3 regions of the Pseudoalteromonas sp. KAN5 genome follow, and region 1 is predicted to be linked to each of the others. Evidence: predicted binding sites of a transcription regulator. Region 1 holds the regulator's gene; each other region holds the start of a gene.
What was found. Region 1 encodes sigma-54, which starts transcription at its own class of promoters, with help from an activator protein. Its sites were predicted from a motif close to GTTGGCACGNNNNTNGNNT; they were not measured.
Positions count from the first base shown of each region.

Region 2: KAN5_RS11260 (DUF3192 domain-containing protein) is a predicted target of sigma-54. The motif match lies at 2,638-2,656, and genes of this name have one in related genera.
Region 3: KAN5_RS17350 (PspA/IM30 family protein) is a predicted target of sigma-54. The motif match lies at 1,554-1,572, and genes of this name have one in related genera.

Region 1 is NZ_AP025589.1:3,707,867-3,715,763, forward strand. It holds gene mgtE (magnesium transporter) at 1-747, opposite strand, end outside; gene KAN5_RS16470 (HPr family phosphocarrier protein) at 865-1,137, opposite strand; gene rapZ (RNase adapter RapZ) at 1,165-2,007, opposite strand; gene ptsN (PTS IIA-like nitrogen regulatory protein PtsN) at 2,185-2,637, opposite strand; gene hpf (ribosome hibernation promoting factor) at 2,642-2,929, opposite strand; gene KAN5_RS16490 (RNA polymerase factor sigma-54) at 2,958-4,454, opposite strand; gene lptB (LPS export ABC transporter ATP-binding protein) at 4,521-5,246, opposite strand; gene lptA (lipopolysaccharide transport periplasmic protein LptA) at 5,243-5,776, opposite strand; gene lptC (LPS export ABC transporter periplasmic protein LptC) at 5,766-6,320, opposite strand; gene kdsC (3-deoxy-manno-octulosonate-8-phosphatase KdsC) at 6,317-6,868, opposite strand; gene KAN5_RS16515 (KpsF/GutQ family sugar-phosphate isomerase) at 6,868-7,839, opposite strand; gene KAN5_RS16520 (calcium/sodium antiporter) at 7,864-7,897, opposite strand, start outside.
Region 2 is NZ_AP025589.1:2,515,061-2,522,957, forward strand. It holds gene KAN5_RS11245 (SO_0444 family Cu/Zn efflux transporter) at 1-1,094, opposite strand, end outside; gene zntR (Zn(2+)-responsive transcriptional regulator) at 1,078-1,491, opposite strand; gene KAN5_RS11255 (D-2-hydroxyacid dehydrogenase) at 1,594-2,538, shown strand; gene KAN5_RS11260 (DUF3192 domain-containing protein) at 2,702-3,082, shown strand; gene KAN5_RS11265 (diguanylate cyclase) at 3,124-4,059, opposite strand; gene KAN5_RS11270 (ATP-binding protein) at 4,043-7,810, opposite strand; gene KAN5_RS11275 (PhoH family protein) at 7,876-7,897, opposite strand, start outside.
Region 3 is NZ_AP025589.1:3,860,438-3,868,334, reverse strand. It holds gene KAN5_RS17365 (copper chaperone PCu(A)C) at 1-193, opposite strand, end outside; gene KAN5_RS17360 (hypothetical protein) at 296-619, opposite strand; gene KAN5_RS17355 (PspC domain-containing protein) at 629-832, opposite strand; gene KAN5_RS17350 (PspA/IM30 family protein) at 845-1,513, opposite strand; gene dusA (tRNA dihydrouridine(20/20a) synthase DusA) at 1,750-2,682, opposite strand; gene KAN5_RS17340 (hypothetical protein) at 2,871-3,338, opposite strand; gene KAN5_RS17335 (transcriptional repressor) at 3,794-4,228, shown strand; gene KAN5_RS17330 (chemotaxis protein CheX) at 4,309-4,776, shown strand; gene KAN5_RS17325 (secondary thiamine-phosphate synthase enzyme YjbQ) at 4,773-5,198, shown strand; tRNA gene KAN5_RS17320 (tRNA-Gly) at 5,645-5,720, opposite strand; tRNA gene KAN5_RS17315 (tRNA-Gly) at 5,821-5,896, opposite strand; tRNA gene KAN5_RS17310 (tRNA-Gly) at 6,068-6,143, opposite strand; gene orn (oligoribonuclease) at 6,288-6,833, opposite strand; gene rsgA (small ribosomal subunit biogenesis GTPase RsgA) at 6,956-7,897, shown strand, end outside.

The DNA.
Region 1 (7,897 bases):
GGTGATCCGGCCCAGCAGGTGGTCGTTATCATCAACAACAGGTGCAGATATCCAGTTATGGCGTTCGAACAATTGGGCTACTTCACTTTCATCCATGGAAATAGGGATTGATTCACAATCTTCGTCCATTAATTCGCGAATAACTTTATCCGGCGAGTTGGTGAGTAGCGTGGTGAGCGACATTGCGCCTAAAAAGCAGTTGTGTTTATCAACCACATAAAGGTCATCAGTGCCTTCAGGCAGTTCGCCACGTAAGCGTAAGTAGCGCAGTACCACGTCAATAGTGACATCGGGACGAATAGTGACCGTATCGGTATTCATCAATGCGCCAGCTGAGCGCTCTTGATAGGAAAGCGCTTGAGTTGCCCGCTCACGGTCTTGGCTATCCATGGCGCTGACAACGTCTTGGTAGACTGTGTCAGGTAAGCTACGTAATACTTCCCCTAAGTCATCGTGACTCATGTCTTCGGTCGCCGCAGCAATATGCTCTGGCGCCATTTGGGCAATGATCCCTAGGCGAACATCTTCAGAAAGCTCTTCGAGTACATCACCTTGTACATCTGGATCTACCAGTTGCCAGAGCAAGGTACGAATTTTATGCGGCGATGATTCTAGTAGTAAAGCTGTGTCACAGGGAGCTGTTTTTGCCAACATACGCCTTACTTGAACAAATTGACCACTGTTAAGTGACTTGGTCACTTGCTTTAGTTGTTGTAGTGGGTAATCTTGTTCAAAAGCTTCTGGCATTGGCGTCCTTAAATAATAAATACATTTAATTGGTGGGATGAAACTTTGATAATTACACTGGTTGCGTTGACCAGTAGCTTATTAAGTTTAACGTAATTTTATTGTGCTGACTATGGACTATTCTTGCTCGTTAAAGCGGTGCGCAATCAGCTCTCCAATAGCAGCAAGTGCGAGTTCGGCATCGGGCCCTTCACACACAACTTTAACTTCTTTACCTTGGCTGCTTTCTAATAACATTAGGCCTAGAACACTGTCGCCAGCGGCTTGTTTGTCATCTTGGTGAAGTGTGATACTGGCATCAAACTGCACGGCTAACTGTGCTAATACACTGGCTGCGCGGGCATGTAATCCAAGTTTGTTTTTTATTAAAAATGTATCTTCTAAGCGCATCCACATTCCTTACTGTAACAGTGGTTGTTATTCTTGCTCGCGATGGCGAATTTTTACATTGCTGTGGCTCATTGAAAAGCTTTCGCCAATGGTTTGCGCTAAATAAACCGAACGATGTTGGCCACCTGTGCAGCCGATTGCAATGGTTAAATAACTGCGGTTATTACGTTCTAAGTGCGGTAACCAGGTTTGTACAAAGGTTTGGATCTGCCAAGTGAATTTTTGCACAATACTGTGGCTGGCTAAGTAATCTTTAACTGGTTGATCAAGACCTGTCAGTGGCTTTAGCTCAGGCTCCCAATGCGGGTTAGGTAAAAAGCGCGCGTCAAATACATAATCCGCTTCTTTTGGAATACCATGTTTAAAGCCAAACGATTCAAAGGTGATAATTAGCTTTTTATCTTTTTTACCTAAAATCTTTTCGCGAATCGTCTCGGCAAGTTGATGGACACTTAGATCAGTGGTATCTAACATAAAGTCAGCACGTGTTGTTAACACATCAAGTAATACTTTTTCTTGTTTGATGGCTAAATCAAGCGGCAATGAATCTAAAGAAAGTGGATGCAAACGGCGCGTTTCAGAAAAACGTTTGATCAGTGTTTGATCATCACAATCTAAATAAAATAATGTTGGATTGGCAAAGCCGGGTAAGTACTCAAGAATGTCGTTAAATTCTTCTTGTTCTTTGGGTAAGTTACGAACATCAATACTAACAGCAATTTTGTCGTAATTATCAGAGACACTACGAACTAATGAAGGCAGTAAGTTTACAGGGATATTATCGACACAATAATAACCAAGATCTTCAACTACACGCAGGGCAACCGATTTACCTGAGCCAGAGCGCCCACTGATGATGATTAACTCCATGTAAACTCTCCTTCACTTAATAGCAATTTTATTAAAAACATGATCACTCTAGCTGGTTAAATAACTCATTAACGTTATTAAAAATTATGTGTACAGAATAACTACCTGTCATAATTTTTCCTTGTTATTGAACTACTTTGTACCGCCATAATAGATCACTAACGCAAGAGGTATGACTTACGATTGCTCAACAATAACGTGATATAAATCTTGATCTGTTTTCGCGCTACGTAGTTGTTTACAAAAATCTTTGTCGTTAAGTTTATCAGCAATTGTGGCTAACGTCTTTAAATGAAGTTGACTATCACCCTCTGGTACGATGAGAGCGACAAACAGATCCACAGGGCGATTATCAATTGCGTCAAAATTAATAGGCGTTTCGCTCACTAAAATGATTGCTAGTGGATTTTCAATACCACTCATTCGACCATGAGGAATGGCAATGCCACGACCAATACCAGTACTACCTAGTTTTTCTCTAGCGAGTAATGCATCGAGGATTTCTTGTTGTGATAGCTGAGGAAGTTGTTCATGAGCCAATTGGCTGATAAATTCAATGATCCGTTTTTTGCTATTAAAAAGGACCGCAGTTTTACTGCAGTCCTGGCAAATAAGTGAGCTTAATTTCATAGTGTTAGTGTCGAGCGTGCTTCTCTTTGTGTTTGATTACTTGACGGTCGAGCTTGTCGATTAGTCCGTCAATGGCTGCATACATGTCTTGATGTTCAGTTGAAGCAAATAACTCAGCACCACTGACATGGATGGTGGCTTCTGCTTTTTGGCTTAGCTTTTCTACGTCAAGAATAACATGGACATTGTTGATGTGATCAAAATGCCTCTCAAGCTTCGCAAACTTATTGTTTACATAGTCTCTTAATGAATCAGTAATTTCTACGTGACGACCAGTTAAATTTAGTTGCATAAGCATTTTCCTTTTTTGATTTTACGCCTTAAATCAAACTCTTTCTTTGATTTGACGGTGGAATAGCCAGTGACTCGCGGTATTTTGCAATAGTCCGTCTAGCTACTTTGATACCTTGCTCTGCCAATATATCTGCAATTTTACTATCACTCAATGGTTTCGCTGAGTTTTCTGCGCTAATCAGTTTTTTGATTAGTGCGCGAATAGCTGTCGATGAGCATTCGCCGCCATTTTCAGTGCTAACATGGCTTGAGAAAAAATACTTTAACTCAAAAATACCACGCGGGGTATGCATGTATTTTTGGGTAGTTACACGAGAAATTGTTGACTCATGCATCTCTACCATTTCAGCAACGTCATTGAGTACCATAGGTCGCATGGCTTCAGGGCCATGTTCAAAGAAACCTTGCTGCTGTTTTACGATGCAATTGGTTACTTTGAGCAATGTGTCATTGCGACTTTCTAGGCTTTTTATAAACCATTTAGCTTCTTGCAGATGCGAACGAATAAACTGACTATCAGTGCTCGACTTTACTGAGCGCGACATAGCTGCATATTGGCTGTTCACTCTGATTTTTGGCATGCTGTCTGGATTAAGTTCAACCACCCAGCGGCCTTTAATTTTTTTCACTGATACGTCAGGAATAACGTATTCTGACTCTTCTCGTACTATGGTATCCGCAGGCTTTGGATTTAGGCTGTGGATCAGAGTCATCACTTCTTTTAGTTCATCTTCCTTAAGCTTAGTCTTTTTCATCAAAGTGCGATAGTCGCGACTAGCTAATAAATCGATATGATCAGTTAAAATCATTTTTGTCTCATTAATCCAAGGGGTTGCCGGATCAAATTGATTTAGCTGAATACATAAACACTCTTGTAGACTGCGAGCCGCGATGCCTACAGGGTCAAATAATTGGATACGTTTTAAAACCGCTTGTACTTCGTCAAGTTCGATTTCTTCTTCGTTGTTGCCTTGATTTAAGCTCTCTACAATGTCTTCACAGCTAAGCGTTAAAATACCTGAGTCATCAATGGCCTCAACAATTGCAATGGCTATTGCTTCATCTGTAGGGCTAAATGGAGTTAGCTGTAGCTGCCACATTAAATATTCATGCAAGGTTTCTGTTGAGGCGCCTTGATATATAGATTCGTCCTCTGGCATTGGGCCTGCTGAGCTATTTGGTGCAGCGCTCATGTACTCATCCCATGTGACATCCATCGCCATTTCATCACTGAGTGTTTCTTTGGTGAGTGCTTCGCTGCTTTCTTGTTCGTATTCGCTGGGCTTGTCATCTGCTGAGGCGCTAACGGTTAAGTCGTCGTTATCTTGCTTTTGCTCATTCTTGCCCGCCGTGTCGTCTGAATACTCATGCTCTTCTAGCTCTAGTAACGGATTGCTATCTAACGCTTCTTGAATTTCTTGCTGCAGATCCAATGTGCTGAGCTGCAATAAGCGGATAGCTTGTTGCAGTTGCGGTGTCATTGTAAGTTGCTGGCCCATGCGCAGCTGGAGTGATTGCCTCATGTATCTCTAACAATCCTTTTATTGTTGTCATTGTTAAGTTTAGCAGATGCTTAGCCAAGTGTGGCTTTATAGCCTAAATTGCTCACCTAGGTAAACATCGCGAACTGTTTGGTCGGCGAGTACATGCTCAGGTGTGCCTGATGCAATTAACTCCCCATGAGAAACTATGTAGGCTTTTTCACAAACATCAAGAGTTTCTCGTACATTATGGTCGGTGATAAGCACGCCAATACCACGGTTTTTAAGGTGTTCAATAATCTTCTTTATATCTAACACTGAAATTGGATCAACACCAGCAAAAGGCTCATCTAACAAGATAAATTTTGGGTCTGCGGCTAATGCACGGGCAATTTCAACACGACGACGTTCACCGCCAGATAGGGCCATACCTTGGCTGTCGCGAATATGTTGAATGCTAAATTCATCAAGTAAGCTGTCAAGAGCTTCTTCTCTTGCTTGTTTTTTAAGGTCTTTTCGGGTCTCTAAAATAGCCATCAAATTTTGATAAACAGTCAATTTACGAAAAATTGATGACTCTTGCGGTAAGTAACCAATCCCCAAGCGAGCGCGACTATGCATTGGCAGTAAGGTGATGTCGTTGTCATCTATACTGATCTTGCCTTTGTCGCTAGGCACTAAGCCTACAATCATATAAAAGGTTGTGGTTTTACCCGCACCATTTGGGCCCAGTAAGCCAACAATGCTGCCGGCGGTAACTTCTAAGCCTACACTTTTGACAACTTGGCGACCTTTGTAGCTTTTAGCTAAAAATTCAGCTTTTAATGTACTCATGGCTGGCCTTTAGATTTGTCTTTTTTGTTACTTACCGGTACTAAAATAGTGTGCACGCGATCATTTGAGCTTTCGCCTTTTTCGGCGCTGATAAGCTGTTGGTCCATGTCGTAGGTAATGCTTTTAGCATTAATTTTTTGCCCTGCTTGAGTAACCTGCGCATCGCCAATTAAGGTTAAGTAGCGCTTGGCAACGTCGTAACGAACCTCTTTAGCGCTGGCGCTCATAATTGTGCCATCAGCTTGTTTTTCTTCAAAATAAGCTGGACTTCCTGTGGCTACAAGCAGTTGTTTATTGTCGCCTAAGTCTTCACGTTTGTGTACTTCAAGGCGATCAGCTTTAATACGGCGGTTACCATGAATAATTTCAACGTTGTTTTCAAAAATACCGATGTTATCTTTTAACTGGGCAAGTTGTTTGTCTGCACTGATCGATACTTGGTCCGCAGGTGGTAAATTAGTCTCAGCAAAGCTTGCAAAGGCCATGAATAAGCTTGGTATAACAAGCAAGTGAGCAAATTTATTGGTCATAATATATGGTTCGCGTATGGTTAATTAGTTCTACCACTTCGGCTTTTAAGTCGGCATTGAGGCCGCGCCCAGTGATCTTTAAATTTGGCCCAATCAATTCTACAGGTTGTTCAGAGCTCATGGTTTGTAGTTCAATATCAACCTGAATGTTATCTGCATTGATGTGCTCAATCATGGCATTGTTGGTCAGGTTTTTAGCCACCACATTGCCTTCTAAAATTAATTGATGGTTTTCATATAAAGTGGCTTCGTTTGCATTAATTTGCCACGTTTGTTGTTGATTATATAAAGTAAAAATAGGTTGCTCAAAGTAAGTGAAGCCTAACTGTTGATAGAGCTCCATTTTTGCAGCGGTTACTTTGTGGCTAATTTTACCTTGTTCATCAAATGCTGTTTGTTTTAATGCTACGGCAGTGTAATCGGGTTTTGCTATTATATCTTCTTGGTTTTGTGGTGCATTTGTTGGCTGATTAAAATAGGGAAACCACAACCACACCATGCAAGCGACGAACAATACGCATAATATTAAACGCGCACTATTCATGAGCTAGTCCCTTCGCTTGTTAGTGACTTACCATTTTCAAGCATCAATAAATCAGTGAGCTCACGCACTGCACCAAAACCACCTGGTAGCATGGTTGTATAATGCGAGATGCGTTTTATGAGCGGGTGTGCATCATTCACTGCTACAGCAAAACCGACTAATTCCATAACCGGCATATCTGGTCCATCGTCACCTATATAGGCTATTTGCTCATCTGTTAACTGCAATTTATTTTTGAGCTGTTGATAAGCTTGCAACTTGTTTTCTTGACCTTGATAAATATGCGCTACAGTCAGGCTAGTCATTCGTTGCTGAACTATCTGTGAATGACGGCCAGTGATCACTGCCACTTCAAAGCCACTGTTGATTAAGGCTTTAATGCCAAAGCCATCTTTAGTATTAAAGGCTTTGAGTTCTTCACCATGATTACCTAAGTAAATACGGCCATCTGAAAATACACCATCGATGTCGCAAATAAGCAGTTTAACTTTTTGCGCGCGACTACGGGCATCATCACTAAGCGGCTGGTATAAATCAGCAAACTGCATTATAAAACTCCTGCTTTGAGCAAGTCTTGCATGTTGAGTGCACCAATAGGGTGTTGATTATCGTCAATCACAATTAAGCCGTTGATACGCTTATTTTCCATAATATTGAGTGCCTCTGCTGCCAACATATCAGCGCTTGCTGTAGTACAAGAGCGGGTCATTACTTCGCTGATTAAGGTGCTATGAATATCAACCCGCTGCTCTAAAATGCGGCGTAAGTCACCATCAGTAAATAATCCTGCAAGTTGGTTGCTATCATCAACAATGGCGGTCATCCCTAATCCTTTGGCTGACATTTCAATTAATGCATCTTTAATACATTGTTTATCATTAATGATAGGTGTTGCAGTCCCCGTGTGCATAATATCTTTTAAGCATAGCAGTAGGCGTTTACCTAAGCTGCCACCTGGGTGCGATAATGCAAAGTCGTCGGCGGTAAAGCCGCGGGTCTCTAACAAGGCAACGGCCATAGCATCACCCATTGCAAGCATTGCAGTAGTGCTTGCTGTAGGGGCTAGTCCTAATGGGCAGGCTTCTTGACTTACTTTTGTACACACATGGGCATCTGCCCAATTCGCCATTGACGATGCAGGGTTTCCAGTAATGGCAATCATTTTTGCGCCAATTCGTTTGATTACTGGAATGATATTCAGTACTTCGCTGGTTTCACCAGAGTTTGATAACAGCATGACGACATCATCGCGGGTTATCATTCCTAAATCGCCGTGGCTTGCTTCACCGGGATGAACAAAAAACGCAGGTGTACCTGTACTTGCCAATGTTGCTGCAATTTTATTACCGATATGACCTGATTTTCCCATGCCAACAACAATGATCCTGCCATGACATTGATATATCAGCTGGCAAGCTTGATTAAAGTTTTCGTCTAGGTATTGGGCTATCTCAGTTAGTGCTTGGCGCTCGATATCGAGTACCCGCTTACCTTGTTCAATAAAATTTAACTGCGTCATGTGTTGTCCATTTTTTGAGTAGCATTAAGCAACTTGGTTGAAAATATAACCTTGATAG
Region 2 (7,897 bases), 1.2 Mb from region 1:
AAAATTACTCCGCAAATAAAACTTAACCAGTGTGGCAACACTTCATGTTCTTCACCTAATAATGGGGTAACAACAAAACCAAACTCAGTTACTAAATAATCAGTTAAAAAACCAAAGCATAATGCAACACCGATGACGCCAGTTAAATAAGCCGCAACAGCACGTTTACCAAGCTCATTAGCCACAACACCTAAAGTAGCAATATTTGTGGCTGGTCCTGCAAGCATAAACACTAATACAGCCCCTGGAGATACCCCACTCAATAACAAACCAGCCGCAATAGGCGTCGATGCTGTGGCACAAATATACATAGGAATACTGATCAATATCACCACTAACATAGCGAGAATACCGCTACCCCACTGTGTTAAAAAGGATTCTGGCACATATGTTTGTACTAATGCCGCAAAAAATAAACCAATCATTAACCACACCATAGTATCGGATAATAGCTTGTTACAGCTAAAGCTCAGTGCTTGGCGCATCTTTTGCCATTGGCTTGGCGCTGCAACGCTTGATGTATCGCAACAACTGGTTTCAGCTGTAGGCGCTGCCGGTTTTGACGCGCAACAACTACTTTTAATTTCTGGATCTACCTGTTTAGGTGCGCAGCAACTTGCTTTAGTTTCTGACGCTGCTGCTTTCGCGGTGCAGCAACTGCTTTTAACTTCAGGCTCTAATTCTAGGTGCTGCTTATCAGTGTCACGCCCTACTAACACACCTGCCACAATGGCACTGCATATTGCGGCTATGGGGCGGATAATCGCCATAAATGGGCCTAATAACACATACGATACTGACACCGAATCAACCCCTGTTTCAGGCGTTGAAACTAAAAACGCCGTCGTAGCACTTTTTGAAGCGCCTGCTCGCCTGAGACCTATCGCCGCAGGAATAACACCACACGAACATAAAGGCATTGGTGCGCCAATTAAAGCCGCTTTTACTGTGGTCCAAAAACCTTCTTTACCTAAATGGGTATTTAAGAAATTTGCCGGTAAATACACATTTAATATCCCAGCAATGAGCAAGCCAAGCATTAGCCAAGGAGCTGATAATAGAAATAGCTGCCAAAAATTATTGAGTAAGTCCATCTATGTCCTCCAACGTGGTTAATATCGAACAATTATCGGCAGGCTCTTCACCGCCGCAGCACCTGTCAGCCAGTATCGATAATGATTTATGAAAGCGTGTTAATTCAGCAATACGTTTTGCGACTAAATCACGTTTTTGAATTGTTAAATTTTTCACTTCATGGCATGAGTGCTGGTGCTTTTTAAACTTAATTTGCAATAATTCTTTGATCTCTGACAAACTAAAACCAACATTCTTAGCGCGTAAAATAAACTCCATTTGTTTTAATGCGGTTTCATCGTAATCACGGTAACCTGCCCCAGTTCGACTCGATGGCGTTAACAAATTATGTTTTTCATAGTATCTTAGAGTATCTGTAGAGACACCTAATTGATTAGCAAACTCACCTATTTTCACCTGTGTCTCCAATAAGAGTATTAGCAACTGATGCCTAGTATAAACCTTAGAGTACACACCAAGGTCAAGCATTAAAATCATTTTATTTAATAAGGAAAGCGCATGAATATTACCCTTCTCGATACTGCCACATTAGCAGGCACATCACTTGAGCCTTTTCAAACGCTTGGTAATTTCACCAGCTATCCGCTAACTAGCCCTGAACAAGTATTAGCTCACAGTAGCGGAGCTCAGGTGTTGATCACCAATAAAGTGGTGCTTAATCGTGAAACGCTGGCAAAACTTCCAGAGTTGAAGCTTATCTGTGTAGCTGCAACTGGCACTAACAATGTTGATTTAGCAGCCGCTAAAGAGTTTGGTATTGCTGTGACTAATGTTGCGGGCTACTCAACGCCTTCAGTTGTTCAACATACTTTTGCGTTGATCACCAACTTACTCGGTAACACCCACCGCTATATTGCTGACTGTCAACAAGGTCTTTGGCAACAAAGCGACATGTTCTGTCGTTTGGATTATAGCTTTAATGATATTGGCGATAAAACCTTCGCTATTATCGGTTATGGCTCGCTTGGCAAAGCCGTTGCTGATGTTGCAAAGGCGTTTGGTGCAAATGTGATCATCAGTGAGCGCAAAGGTGATAAGCCAAGAGAAGGCCGCACGGAGTTTTATCAGGCAATAAAGAATGCAGATATTATCAGTATTCATTGTCCATTAACGGATGAAAGCCGAGATCTAATTGGCAGCGAAGAGCTGGCAATGATGAAACCAAGCGCCATTTTAATTAACACTGCCCGCGGTGGGATTGTTAATGAAGCACAGTTAGCGCAGGCATTGACTAATAAACAAATAGCAGGAGCTGGATTTGATGTATTAACCAAAGAGCCTGCGGCAGAGAATAACCCATTAGCCGTTTATCGTGGCGACAACTTAATTTTAACTCCCCATATAGCATGGGCAAGCGAGGAGTCAATTATTCGCTTAGTGAAACAGGTGAGCCTAAATATCAGTGCATTTAGCCAAGGCGAAAGCTTAAATAGGTTGGTGTAATAAACTAAATTTTAGCCTTTAACACTATGCAAGGTGGTTAAATACAGTTTTCCACCTTGCAAAAAACAACTAACCATATGATTTTTAATAAGTAAAAATATTGGCAGATTCTTTGCTACTAAATAAAAAATTAATAAACACTATTTAGTATCAGGATTAAATAATGAAAAAAGTACTTTTAATTGCCGCACTAACAGCTCCTTTTTTAACCGGCTGCGTGATTGCCGTATCAGACGGCGAAGCAGAAAGTCATTGGGCCGGTAATAATTCAAGCTGGGAAAAACATCATCAAGCGAATCGTGAAAAAATTGCATCACTAGCGTTAGATACCAGCTATCAGAGTGTTTTAAGCCAATTAAAAACCCCTGAATTTACAGAGTTATTAAAAAAAGAAGATGATGTATACCAAGTATTATTCTATGCAACGCACAGCATCCACTCTGACGGAAAAATGACAAAAGATGAATGTACGCCACTTGTCTTTAAAAACGACAAGTTAATTGGTGTGGGTGATAGTATTTATAATTCTCTTAACGCTATTTAAGCTCAAATCAACTAAAGAGTGAACAAACATTCACTCTTTAGTTACAGTAATGACTCACTTTTACCACTTGCGGCAATAACTCGAGCAACAATTCTGTCCCGCCCAGTATCTTTCGCCTCATATAAACCAAGATCAGCTTCTTCAAGCAAGGTATGCTCAGCATACACTTGGCCAAACTCAGTGGTAGCAATACCGATACTAATGGTAATGTGCTCAGCATTAAGTGAGGCTTTATGCGGTATCTTGAGAGCATTTACAGCACTTCTAAGCTTATTAGCAAACACCAATGCTTCTTGTTGATTGATATTAGGTAATACAGCGGCAAACTCCTCTCCACCATAGCGAGCAACAAAGTCACTACCACGTTCACATGCAGTAACTAACGCATGTGCCACTCGCTTGAGACAATCATCCCCAGCACGATGACCATAACAATCGTTATAACGTTTGAAGTGATCTATATCCATTAATAACACCGATAATGGCGTACCTGCACGGCGACTTCGGCGCCATTCTCGCGAAAGATTTTCATCTAAATAGCGACGATTGGGGATCTCCGTCAAACCATCAATTGACGCTAGCATTTCAAGCAAATCATTCTTTTGTTTGATCAGTAACTGATTACGTACCCGGGCACGCACGATAGCCGTGCTAAATGGTTTAGCAATATAATCCATCGCCCCTAATTCAAACCCTTTAGCTTCATCATCATGGCTAGTATTAGCTGAAATAAAAATGACAGGGATCGTTTGCGTACTCGGATTTTCTTTTAACTGAATTAAAACGTCATACCCATCAATTCCCGGCATCACAATATCGAGAATAATTAAATCAACTTCGGTTGATTTAACAAACGTTAAGGCTTTTTCGCCACTTTCGACCAAAAATATTTCATGATCACTCGCCAATGTTTTTTCTAACACTAATCGATTTAATGGGTCATCATCAACGATCAGTATTTTAGCTTTCTTCAACATCTGCTGATCCCTGTAGTTGAATGTATCTATTTATTTGCTCTAATTCGAACACAAGTTGAGTCAAGTCTAATTGCTCTACACTTTGCGATTTTTGCAGTTCAGTTTCTAATTGCTGAGCAACCGCACTAAGACGCTTAAATCCGAGATTTCCTGACACACCTTTGATGGTATGCACTAATCGTTCCAAGGCACTAAGCTCAGTAGAAACTTGCAATTGCTGTATATGACTATCACATAACTGAGCAAACTTATCCAACATAGTCTGTAGTAAAGTATTATCACCTGAGAATTGAGCTAATGCAAAAGAACGATCAAAAAATATAAACTGGGATGTTTTAAGCTCATTGATTGCCGCTAATAAAGCTGCCGCAATAACAGGTTTAGTGAGATGCTTATTCATACCGGCTGCGAATGAACGCTGTTCATCAGCCAACTCACTGTGCGCCGTAAGCGCAAAAATAGGTAGCTGTTGCTTATTATAACGTTGTCGCAATAAGGTCGTTGCTTGCAAGCCATCCACTTCTGGCATCTGGACATCCATCAGGATCAAATCAGGTTTTACTTGTTCTACTAAAGCAATTCCAGCCATCGCCGAATTTGCGGTCATAACATTAATATATGCTTGGCTTAAAACATTGCTAATAATATCGAGGTTTAACTGATTATCATCAATCACTAATACGAGTAACCCAGCAACATCAATGGTTACTGCTGATGTTGCAGTATCAGGCGTATCACCTTCGTTGAGCTGTAGTAGCCGTTGTACAAGGGCAGAACTTTTAACACTGACACTATGCGTATTATGGCTGCTAGGAAGCTCGATATCGGCATCATTTTTAACAACATATAACTGGGTGTTATTTTTCAGCAACGCCGTTTTTATATTAGGCCACTCTATAATGCTAGTTATATCAAAGTCATTTATAATAATTCGCTGCACCGCCGCAAGGTCTGTTGTATCTGTAAATTCAGATAACATACAATAACGTAGCTGCTGCAGAGGCTGTAACGCTTTGGGTAAATTAATCCCCCGAGAAGAATGTATAACCAATGTATTTGGCCAACTACGCGCTGTTGATTGCTGCTCAAGCGAAAACGTCACTGTGAAGAAAAACTCACTGCCTTGGCCTTTATCACTGACTACGTTAATTTCTGCGCCCATTAATGCGAGTTCATGTTTAACAATCGCAAGCCCTAACCCCACGCCTTGATGAGCTCGAGTGAGCGATTCATCGCCTTGTGTAAATGCATCAAATAATCGACTTTGATCAGCTTTATCAATACCAACCCCAGTATCTTTTACCGTAAAGCACAGTGTTTGCTGTGTTTTAGCTATATCATGGGCTGTTATTGTCAGTGTGATAGTGCCGTGCTGGGTAAATTTCACCGCATTCGTCAACAAATTACCGAGTACTTGTTGCAAGCGAATATGATCACCAATCAGCTGCGGGGCGATTAACGGGTCAACCTCAATATTATAAGTGAGGCCTTTTTGCTGGCAAAGCCCGATTAATACACTTTCACAACTATCTACAAGCGCAACTAACTCAAAGTTAACCAAATCTAATTGCACTTGGTTATTCTCACTACGTGCAAAATCAAGCATCCTGTTAAGCATAGTTAATAAATTTTGCGCAGCATTTTTTGCTTGCGCCGCATGTTGCTGCTGCTGAGTAGTTAAACCTTGTTGCACAACCATATCAATCAAGCCTGTCACCGCATTAAGTGGTGTACGGATTTCATGGCTTAAATTAGCAATAAAACGACTTTTAGCCTCAGTTGCACGCTCGGCATCCTGCTTAGCTTGCGTTAAATCACTCACATCTTGAATATGAATGACGTAATAATAAGGGGCTTGCTGTTCATCCCACACTAAAGATACGCTCAATTGCCACCAAAGATTGAGCTCTTGTTGCCCTAATGTAAGGTGGTACACTTTCTTTTTTTCGTTCAGTAATAGCGCTAATAACACCGCTATTTCTTGCCATTGCTGCTGTGAGAATAACTGCTCTAATGACAAATTTGAGGATGCTTTATCAATATCAAAAATCTTTCGAGCAGTCCGGTTCAGCTGTAATACCGTATGCTCAAGTGACAATAAAATCACCCCATTGGCAGCATACTCAATCGCACTGCGAAACTTAGATTCTGAGGCCTTTAATGCCAATAATGCATCTTGCTGAGCTGTGATGTCGCGGCCAATCCCCATTGACCCCAAAAGTTGATTTTGTTCGTTATAGAATGGCGCTATTGTTAATTGAAATGTTTGCTTAGCGGTTTCAATACGTTGTTCAGCTTTCGTTTTAGTTTGTAATACTTGTTGCTCAAGCTCACTGATTTGGCCACTATCATCACTAATATCACACAGCTGATGACCAACTAGCTGCCCTTGCTCAACCCCAATATATTGCTCATAAGCACGGTTGCAGCCTAAAAATGAACCATCAATATTTTTAAAATAAATTAGATCAGGCACACTATTCAACATAGTATTTAACAAGGCTAAATGCCGTTCTTTGGCTTCATAACTGCGCGCGAGTTCTCGTGTTTTTATTTTAACTTGTTCATCAAGTTCACTATTAGCTCGCTGGAGGGAGTCAACCAACTGCTGATTTTTACTAAGCACCCATTTTATTCTGCTAAACCATGGCTGCCAGTTAGTGGGTATTTGGTAATTTGAACGGGTTTTGTAGTGCACCTCATTTTGTTCAAGGTACGACATCAAGTAAGTCATCGGTTTTACAAAAATACGCTGACTCAACCACAATAACGTACTGAACATCATTACTAAAAACACACATAAAAAAATCAGTTCAATGCCTACCTCTATCAATATAGGGGAAATTAATTCAGCATGAGACTCAAAGTAGCCAGCATAAATAGGCAGCTGCTTTTGCGCTTGCACAAAAGTGATATTACTAAGTCCAGCGCCCTTTGATATTGAGCTATTCGTAAGACTCGCCATAGGCCAATACTCTGCCAGCGGCACACCTTTAATCTCATTTAACGAACTTGCAATGATATTTTTATCGTTGTTTAAAAAGATATATTCACCATTGCTTGGAGATATTTTGTGTAGCCAACTAGAAACCGCAGCCAAGTCATAAATTAAAATAATGTAATCTTCACTGCCTTGCTCGCGCGCGCGCCCGATTGAAAAATAGTGTTTACCCGCAATTTCGATTATCGCACTTGATGACAATGAGTTATCAACAAATTTAGGGAGTAAATGGCCATCAAGTACGTGGGTTAACATTAAGCTATCCCCATCATGACGACGCTTTATATATGCAAAACCTTGTTCATTCACATAAGCAACTGCAGCTAATGATTGAATTAACGATAATGCCGTATTAAAAGCGGGACCAAGTGCAATAACTTGTTGCCATTGGGTGACTACATTGGCCGTAGAAGCAAATTTACCCTGACCGACAATTTCACCACCACCGTCAGGGATTTTCCGATAGTAATAATTGGTTTGCTGATCAATATCTGCAAGCCATTGTTGATCAAATTGATAAGAAAGAGGTTGCTCATATTGTGAGAACAAAGTGCTCAATAAATCATTAGCAGCATTCATCGCATGCTCAACTTGTGCCGCTAGATTAGTAAAATCAGCTTCACGTTTAGCAACAGCTCGGTCCAACTTAATATTGTATAAATGAAGACACAATAGAAAAGCCACCAGCAATGGCACAATAAGTGCCACTGCCAATGAACGGTAGTAATGTTTTAAAGGTAGAAAGTTCAATCTACAGCCCGTCACTTGACGCTAATTTACAAGTTAGGTTAGCGAGCCAAGTGAACCAGTGCAAGCTATAAATTTTCCTCTGCAAAT
Region 3 (7,897 bases), 150 kb from region 1:
CATGATTTACTAGTGTTAAATAGCCAGCGCTGGATTTACTTCCAGGTAAAAAATTTCGCACTTGAGCATTGCTAACAACCACTTTATTTACAGTTTCATGTTGGTGTCCTGTATGAGCAAATAACTCGGAAGAATAAAAGCTTATTGCAAAAATAGCAGATGAGAGCAAAGTAAGTAATGGCTTAAGAGACATTTCGATCCTTGTTATGAGAATCAAGTTTAAGTGCTAAATTTAGCATATTTACGAAAAAATAGTCAGCTAAATTAGCATTTAAGATTATTTCAGTGGCCCAAATTAAGCCACTTTTTGGTTATCCGCAACAAGCCAACACAAGCAAACGATAAGCAATAATGGCCAAGCAATCATTAAAGAACCAAAAAGCAAGGCTAATATCACACCAACTCCTACAATGAGACCCGCACCAAGCAAGCCAACACTCACCAGCGCAACCAAAGCGATTACAACGATCACCGCCACTAATGCACCAAATAACTCAATACCAACCCAGCTTAAGTCTGCAATCCATAGCGGTAGCTGCCATGAATCAAATCGCCCTACTTCAAATGGGTTAAATGCTATGCACAACACAACCAATAAGCAAAATGCAATAATTTTCATGGCTCTTCCCTAGTGCACTTTATTATCTAAACAACAATGAGCAATTAAGTAACCTGCACCTATAAAAACAGGAAACTGAATAAAAAGCACGATTGTAGCAAGCCTAGTCGCCCAAATAGGAAAGTCGAACCTGCGTGCTAAACCACTACATACACCCGATATTTTTTTATTTAACGGATCTTTACTCCAACGAGCATGATTAAATGTATTCATTGTTTATTACTCCTAAGCGGTTTGTTGCAATTTAGCTTTAAGCACTGCAAGCTCTTTATCTAACGCTTCATCTTTTACTAATGCATCTATCTGCTCTGCAGTTGAATGCTGCTTTGCCGTTACATCATAGGCGTCAACTTGTGCTTCAATTGACTCCACACGCTGCTCAATAACATCAAAGCGTGCAAGTGCATGCGCAACTTTATCGCTATTTAATTGTTGATTAACACGCACACGAGCATTTAGAACATGATGAACCTGCGCCAAGCTACGTTGTTTAGCTTTAGCCGCACTCAGTTTGTCTTGTAAACGCTGCGCGTCATCACGTAACTTCGCTAATGAATCTGATAATTTAACAAGCTCTGGTTCAATCGCAGCTAACTCAGTTGCAACACGTTGCTTTTCTTTAAGTGCTGCAGTGGCTAAATCATCACGCCCCTTAGTGACCGCTAACTCAGCCTTTGCTTGCCATTGTGCTATCGACGTTTTTTTATCAGTTTGCTGGCGCTGTAACGCTTTTTGTTCACAGAGTATTGTCGCGGCAGTAGTACGGCATTCATCCAATGCTTGCTGCATTTCTTGAATTAATAAGTTGAGTAGTTTTTCTGGATCTTCTGCTTTATCTAACACAGCAACGAGGTTTGATTGAATTAGATCATTAACACGATTAATTAAGCCCATGATTTTCTCCTGTTGATTATGGGTGATTACAACAAGGTGATTCCAAGACTTGTGCCAAGTGACAAAAATTAAAATTTAAACAATAAAAAACAAAAGGATACACTTAAAAAGTGAAGACTAAACTGACTCTGAAATGAATATGCATAAGTTAATTTGACTAAAAAAATGATTTTTTAACCATTATTTAGGATCAAAAAAACCACTAAAAAGTGGCTTTTTAATTTAAAAAGGTACTGCTATTCGGGAACAAAACTAAGTGCTTTATCCATCACTGACAAATCAGCCTGTTTGCCATGACCATGTTCTGAAAGGTGGCGTCTATAACCTCGCGCACCGGGTTGGCCTTGAAAAATCCCCAGCATATGGCGAGCAATATGCCAAAAGTTAGCACCTTGGCGCATTTCATCTTCAATATAATCATACATAGCACGCACCACATCATGACGAGACAAAGTGCATGCACTTTCACCATAAATTTTTTCGTCTACTTCACTTAAAATAAATGGATTACTATAAGCTTCACGACCTATCATTACGCCATCAATATGCGCTAAATGGGCAAGGCTATCAGCGATCGTTTTAACACCACCATTTAAGCTCAGGTCAAGTTGTGGATAGTCTTTCTTTAATTGATAAACTCGTGGGTAATCAAGTGGCGGTACTTCGCGATTTTCTTTCGGGCTCAAACCACTTAGCCATGCCTTACGAGCATGAATAATAAAATCGTCACAGCCAACGTTATGGCTAGCTTCTATCAATGCACATAAAAATTCATACGAATCTTGCTCATCAATACCAATACGTGTTTTTACCGTAATTGGGATATTAACTTCTGCCTTCATGGCCGCAACACACTCAGCAACCAGTTGTGGCTCAGCCATTAAACACGCACCAAAACGACCATTTTGAACACGATCTGATGGACAACCAACATTAAGGTTGACTTCATCGTAGCCGCGCTCAGCAGCAAGCTTTGCACACTTAGCTAACGCGTCTGGATCAGAGCCACCTAATTGCAAAGCAACCGGGTTTTCATGATGATTAAAATGTAGATAATCACCGCGGCCAAATAAAATGGCCCCAGTTGTCACCATTTCAGTATACAACACCGCGTGTTTTGTCATTTTACGATGAAAAGTACGGCAATGGCGATCAGTCCAATCCAGCATAGGTGCCACGGAAAAACGTCTATTCAAAGTAAAATCCTCAGGTTAATTAGTCGCTACCATTAGCCACGTAAAAAGCGCTGTATTTTACACAAGTAGAGAGGCTGCTTCAATGATAAGCAGTGAGCCAATTGCAAGCCTCGAGTGATAGCTGTAAATGGCTCGATTAAGATTTATTATCGTGGCTGAGGTTACTTAACTAAATAATCGTAATTCACACCGCTGACTTCCACAACAGTCACAGCAAGCTCAGTGTAATTTTTAATTTTAGGATTAACTAATTTAGCCCCGACAGCTATTTTCGCAATTTTATTAGTTTTATCTAGCTCTACAATCTGTACAGTCGCTGATGTATCAAAATCCGCTGACTGAGTATAGTATTCTGAGCCAACACTAGCACTTACGGCTAGATTTGGTTCACTGTTAGAGGTGGACTGCAGCAACGTTCCTTTTTTCAAGTCACTTTTTAAAATTGTAAAACTAAACTTAGGGGTGTTTTTTTCACCAACAAATATAGTTACAGCGCTTTGCCCATTTAACTCAAAATCATGCTCTGTAACTTCAACAACTCTTATTTTATCACTATCATAACTAGGTTCTACGCAAGCCACAGCCCCAAAAAGAAGTAACGCAGATAAAACAATACTTTTAAGCTTCATTTTTATTCCTTAAATTAAAAAACCTATAGTGTAAAACTAGATAACACTTAACGATATTTCAATAATTAAATCAATGAAATATATTTAATTCCATTTATCAGTTAAATTACGCTCTTTTATGGATACCTCTCATCAATAACGTCTTGCACGAAAATACTGATGCTTAGGTTTAACTTATAGCGTTATAGCGTAGCAACTGATGATGATATTAATTCCACAATTAACAGTTATCATAAATGCTGTGATTTATACTTAAGCTACGTGTAATTAGTATTACAAGTCATCAAAACAGTATTGATAATACCCATAAGTAAGCGACACTGTGAAACACTCAAACTTGCCATAATGACCACAATAGACCATAGCCACTTCTAGAATAAAACTGTTGAATAAAAACACTGCAACTACAATACAGTATGTTAGTATATCGCGGGTAGCGTAAGGATAAGATGAAGATGAATATAGAATCACTCGTTAGTAAAGCCAAGCAAGTGTGTGATAATCGCGGCGCGCGGTTTACACCCATCCGTGAAAAAGTATTTCGCCTATTAGCAACTGCTCAAGGCGGTGTAGGCGCTTATGATTTATTAGAGCAACTCAAGTTGACCGAATCTGGAGCAAAACCAGCCACTATTTACCGCGCCTTAGACTTTTTAGCTGAACTTGGTTTTATCCACAAAATCGAAAGTACTAACGCATTTATGCTGTGCCATCATTTTGATCATATTCACCCAGTACAACTATTAATTTGCGACAGTTGTGGTTTTGTCAAAGAACTACATTCAAGTGTAATTTCGCACGAACTTAACAGTCTTGCTGCAGAAAGTGGCTTTATCGTCTCTGGGCAAACAATTGAAGCCCATGGTAAATGTGGCCAATGTAAAGAATAATTAAGTGCAGAGCTAAAATAAGTCACTACACTTTAATGTATAACCGCAGTAAAACTGCTCAATTCGAGGGATAAACAACAATGAATGTAGAGTTCATCAATCCTTTTTTATCATCTTTGTTGAACGTGCTCAGCACAATGGCACAAACCGAGCTAAAGCCAGGAAAGCCAAAAATTAAAAAAGATGAAATTGCCTGTGGCGATGTTTCTGGATTAATTGGCATGGTAGGACCACAAACTAAAGGGTCATTTTCAATCACATTTGATGAAAACCTTGCACTAACAATTATGGAACGCATGCTAGGTGAACGCCCTGATTCAATCAACGAAGAAGTTACCGATATGGTAGGAGAAATTACCAACATGGTAACAGGTGGTGCCAAAAACCTACTTGGTGAAAAAGGCTATGATTTTGATATGGCAACCCCGATTGTTGTGTCAGGTAAGGGCCATACCATTACTCATAAAAGTGAAGGCGCAAAAATACTTATGCCATTTACCTCAGATGCGGGTAATGCCAACATAGAAGTTAGCTTCGACAAATTATGAGCTGGTTACAAAAAACCATCCAACTGAAGCCTCGCTCACGAGGCTTTCATATTATTGACAATGAAATAATTAGCCAACTACCTGAAATAGCTGATTATCAAATTGGCTTATTACATCTTTTTATTCAGCACACTTCAGCAAGCTTAACTATCAACGAAAATGCCGATCCAACGGTTCGTATGGATATGGAAAGCCATTTCAATAAATTTGTCCCCGAGTGCCAACCTTATTACCGCCATGACTATGAAGGCGATGACGACATGCCTGCTCACATTAAATCCAGTGTTTTAGGTTGTGAACTGACTATTCCAATTAATCAAGGGCGCTTACAACTAGGCACTTGGCAGGGAGTTTATTTAGGTGAGCATCGTGATCATGGTGGCGCAAGACGTATTGTTGTGACATTGCAAGGGCAAATATAAAGCTATCAGCTATCAGCTATCAGCTATCAGCTATCAGAAAAGCATTACTCCAACAGCTGATTAAGTAAAACTATTAACTTCTTTTATTTGTGGCGGTTTTAATAAATAAAAGATGAATATTCACTTAGAAGAGAATCCAGCGGCACATGAGGCTCGAACTGCTTATGGCTTAGTTCGACCTTGGCATGTTTTTTTGATATTAGATAAAGATTGGAGCGGCACACGAGGCTCGAACTGCTTATGACTTAGTTCGACCTTGGCATGTTTTTTTTTGATATTAGATAAAGATTGGAGCGGCACACGAGGCTCGAACTGCTTATGACTTAGTTCGACCTTGGCATGTTTTTTTTTGATATTAGATAAAGATTGGAGCGGCACACGAGGCTCGAACTGCTTATGACTTAGTTCGACCTTGGCATGTTTTTTTTTTGATATTAGATAAAGATTGGAGCGGCACACGAGGCTCGAACTCGTGACCTCGACCTTGGCAAGGTCGCGCTCTACCAACTGAGCTAGTGCCGCATAAAAAGTTTCTAGTTACAAGATTCAAGTTAAAAGTTAGAACAGCTTGGAGCTTTCAGCTTTCCCCTTGAAACTTAAGCCAATTTCTTTGGTGAGAAATTGGAGCGGCACACGAGGCTCGAACTCGTGACCTCGACCTTGGCAAGGTCGCGCTCTACCAACTGAGCTAGTGCCGCATTCAAAATAGCCAGTAATTTGTCCGTTGGTGCGCGACAAGTCGCGGTAAAACGTTCTGGCAACTGAGCTAGTGCCGCATAAAAAGTTTCTAGTTACAAGATTCAAGTTAGAACAGCTTGGAGCTTTCAACTTTCCCCTTGAAACTTAAGCCAATTTCTTTGGTGAGAAATTGGAGCGGCACACGAGGCTCGAACTCGTGACCTCGACCTTGGCAAGGTCGCGCTCTACCAACTGAGCTAGTGCCGCATCATATTCAGGTTCTAGGTTCTAGGTTCTACCAATATTAAACCTCGTTCCTTTAACCTGCACTCAAACACACTAACCCCGCGGGGGTTATCGTCTTAAGCGGGGCAGGATTCTACAATATTTCAATGTGTTTGCAAGTGTTTTTTACAAATTAAAGAATTTTTCTTGGTAGACTTTTAATTCCATGATCGAATCTTTGATGTCGTCCAAAGCAAGGTGTGAGCCTTTTTTGTTCACTTGCGCTAACACCTCTGGTTTCCAGCGTCGTGCAAGCTCTTTAATGGTGCTCACGTCTAAGTTACGGTAATGGAAGTAATCTTCCAATTCGCGCATATACTTATTCATAAAGCGTCTGTCTTGACCAATAGAGTTTCCACACATAGGTGACGCGCCAGCAGGAACCCATTGCTTTAAAAATGCTAAGGTTTGCTCTACAGCATCTTGCTCTGTAAATGTACTTGCTTTACAACGTGCTGTTAAGCCAGATTGACCATGTTGAGTGGTACACCATTCATCCATGCCATCAAGTAACTCATCGCTTTGATGAATAGCAATAGTTGGCCCTTCAGCCAAAATGTTTAACTCACTGTCGGTGACAACAGTGGCTATTTCGAGTATTTTATCTGTGGCTGGTTCAAGACCTGTCATTTCAAGGTCGAGCCAGATAAGATTTGATTTATGAAAAGACATAATTACCTAAGCGGTACTTTCCTTTAGATCCAACGCATTTAGTTATATCATATTAGTATCATCAGTCGACCTAAAGCTTTTTTTTCAAAAAGCACGACATTTAACCAAGTTATAGGCCAAAAGTGGCAAAACAGAAGAAATTAAGTAAAGGCCAATCCCGTCGGATCAAGGCCAATCACCAAAAGCGCTTGTCGAATGCCGATGCAGGCACTGCCCAAGGTGCATCAAACCAATGGCAAACGGACAATTTAGGCCCTGCAGAAAATGCCGTGGTGATCAGCCGGTTTGGCCAACATGCAGACATTGAAACCGATGCCGGCGATGTACTACGCTGTAATATTCGCCGCACCGTAAAAGGCATTGTTTGTGGTGACGAAGTACAATTTCGTCGTGCTAAAGTCAGCGAAGGTGATTTAGCTGGTGTAATTGAAGCGATGCATGAACGCCGTTCGCAATTAACTCGCCCTGATTTTTACGACGGTGTAAAAGTCATAGCAGCCAACATTGACCAAATATTGATGGTGTCAGCAGTATTACCCGAGTTTACCCCAAGTATTATCGACCGGTATTTAATCGCGTGTGAAGACATGGGCATAGAGCCTATTTTAGTGCTTAATAAAATAGACTTAATTGACGAGCAAGGCTTAGCAGAAATCAACCAAGTACTCGATATTTACCGTGGCCTTGGTTATCAAGTTTTTTTAGTGAGTAATAAAAGTGGTTATGGCATTGACGCACTAAAAGAAACGTTAGTTGATAAAAACAGTATTTTTGTTGGTCAAAGTGGCGTAGGTAAATCAACCTTAGTGAATACTGTTTTACCTGATGCTGAAATACTCACCAAAGAAGTCTCTGAAAACAGCGGTCTTGGTCAACACACTACGACAGTATCACGATTACACCATCTCCCTTCTGGCGGTAATTTAATTGACTCGCCAGGCATTCGTGAGTTTGGTTTATGGCACTTAGATGTAGAACGTGTTACATGGTGCTTTAAAGAATTTCGTGAATTCATCGGTGGCTGTCGTTTTCGAGACTGCAAGCATTTAAACGATCCAGGTTGT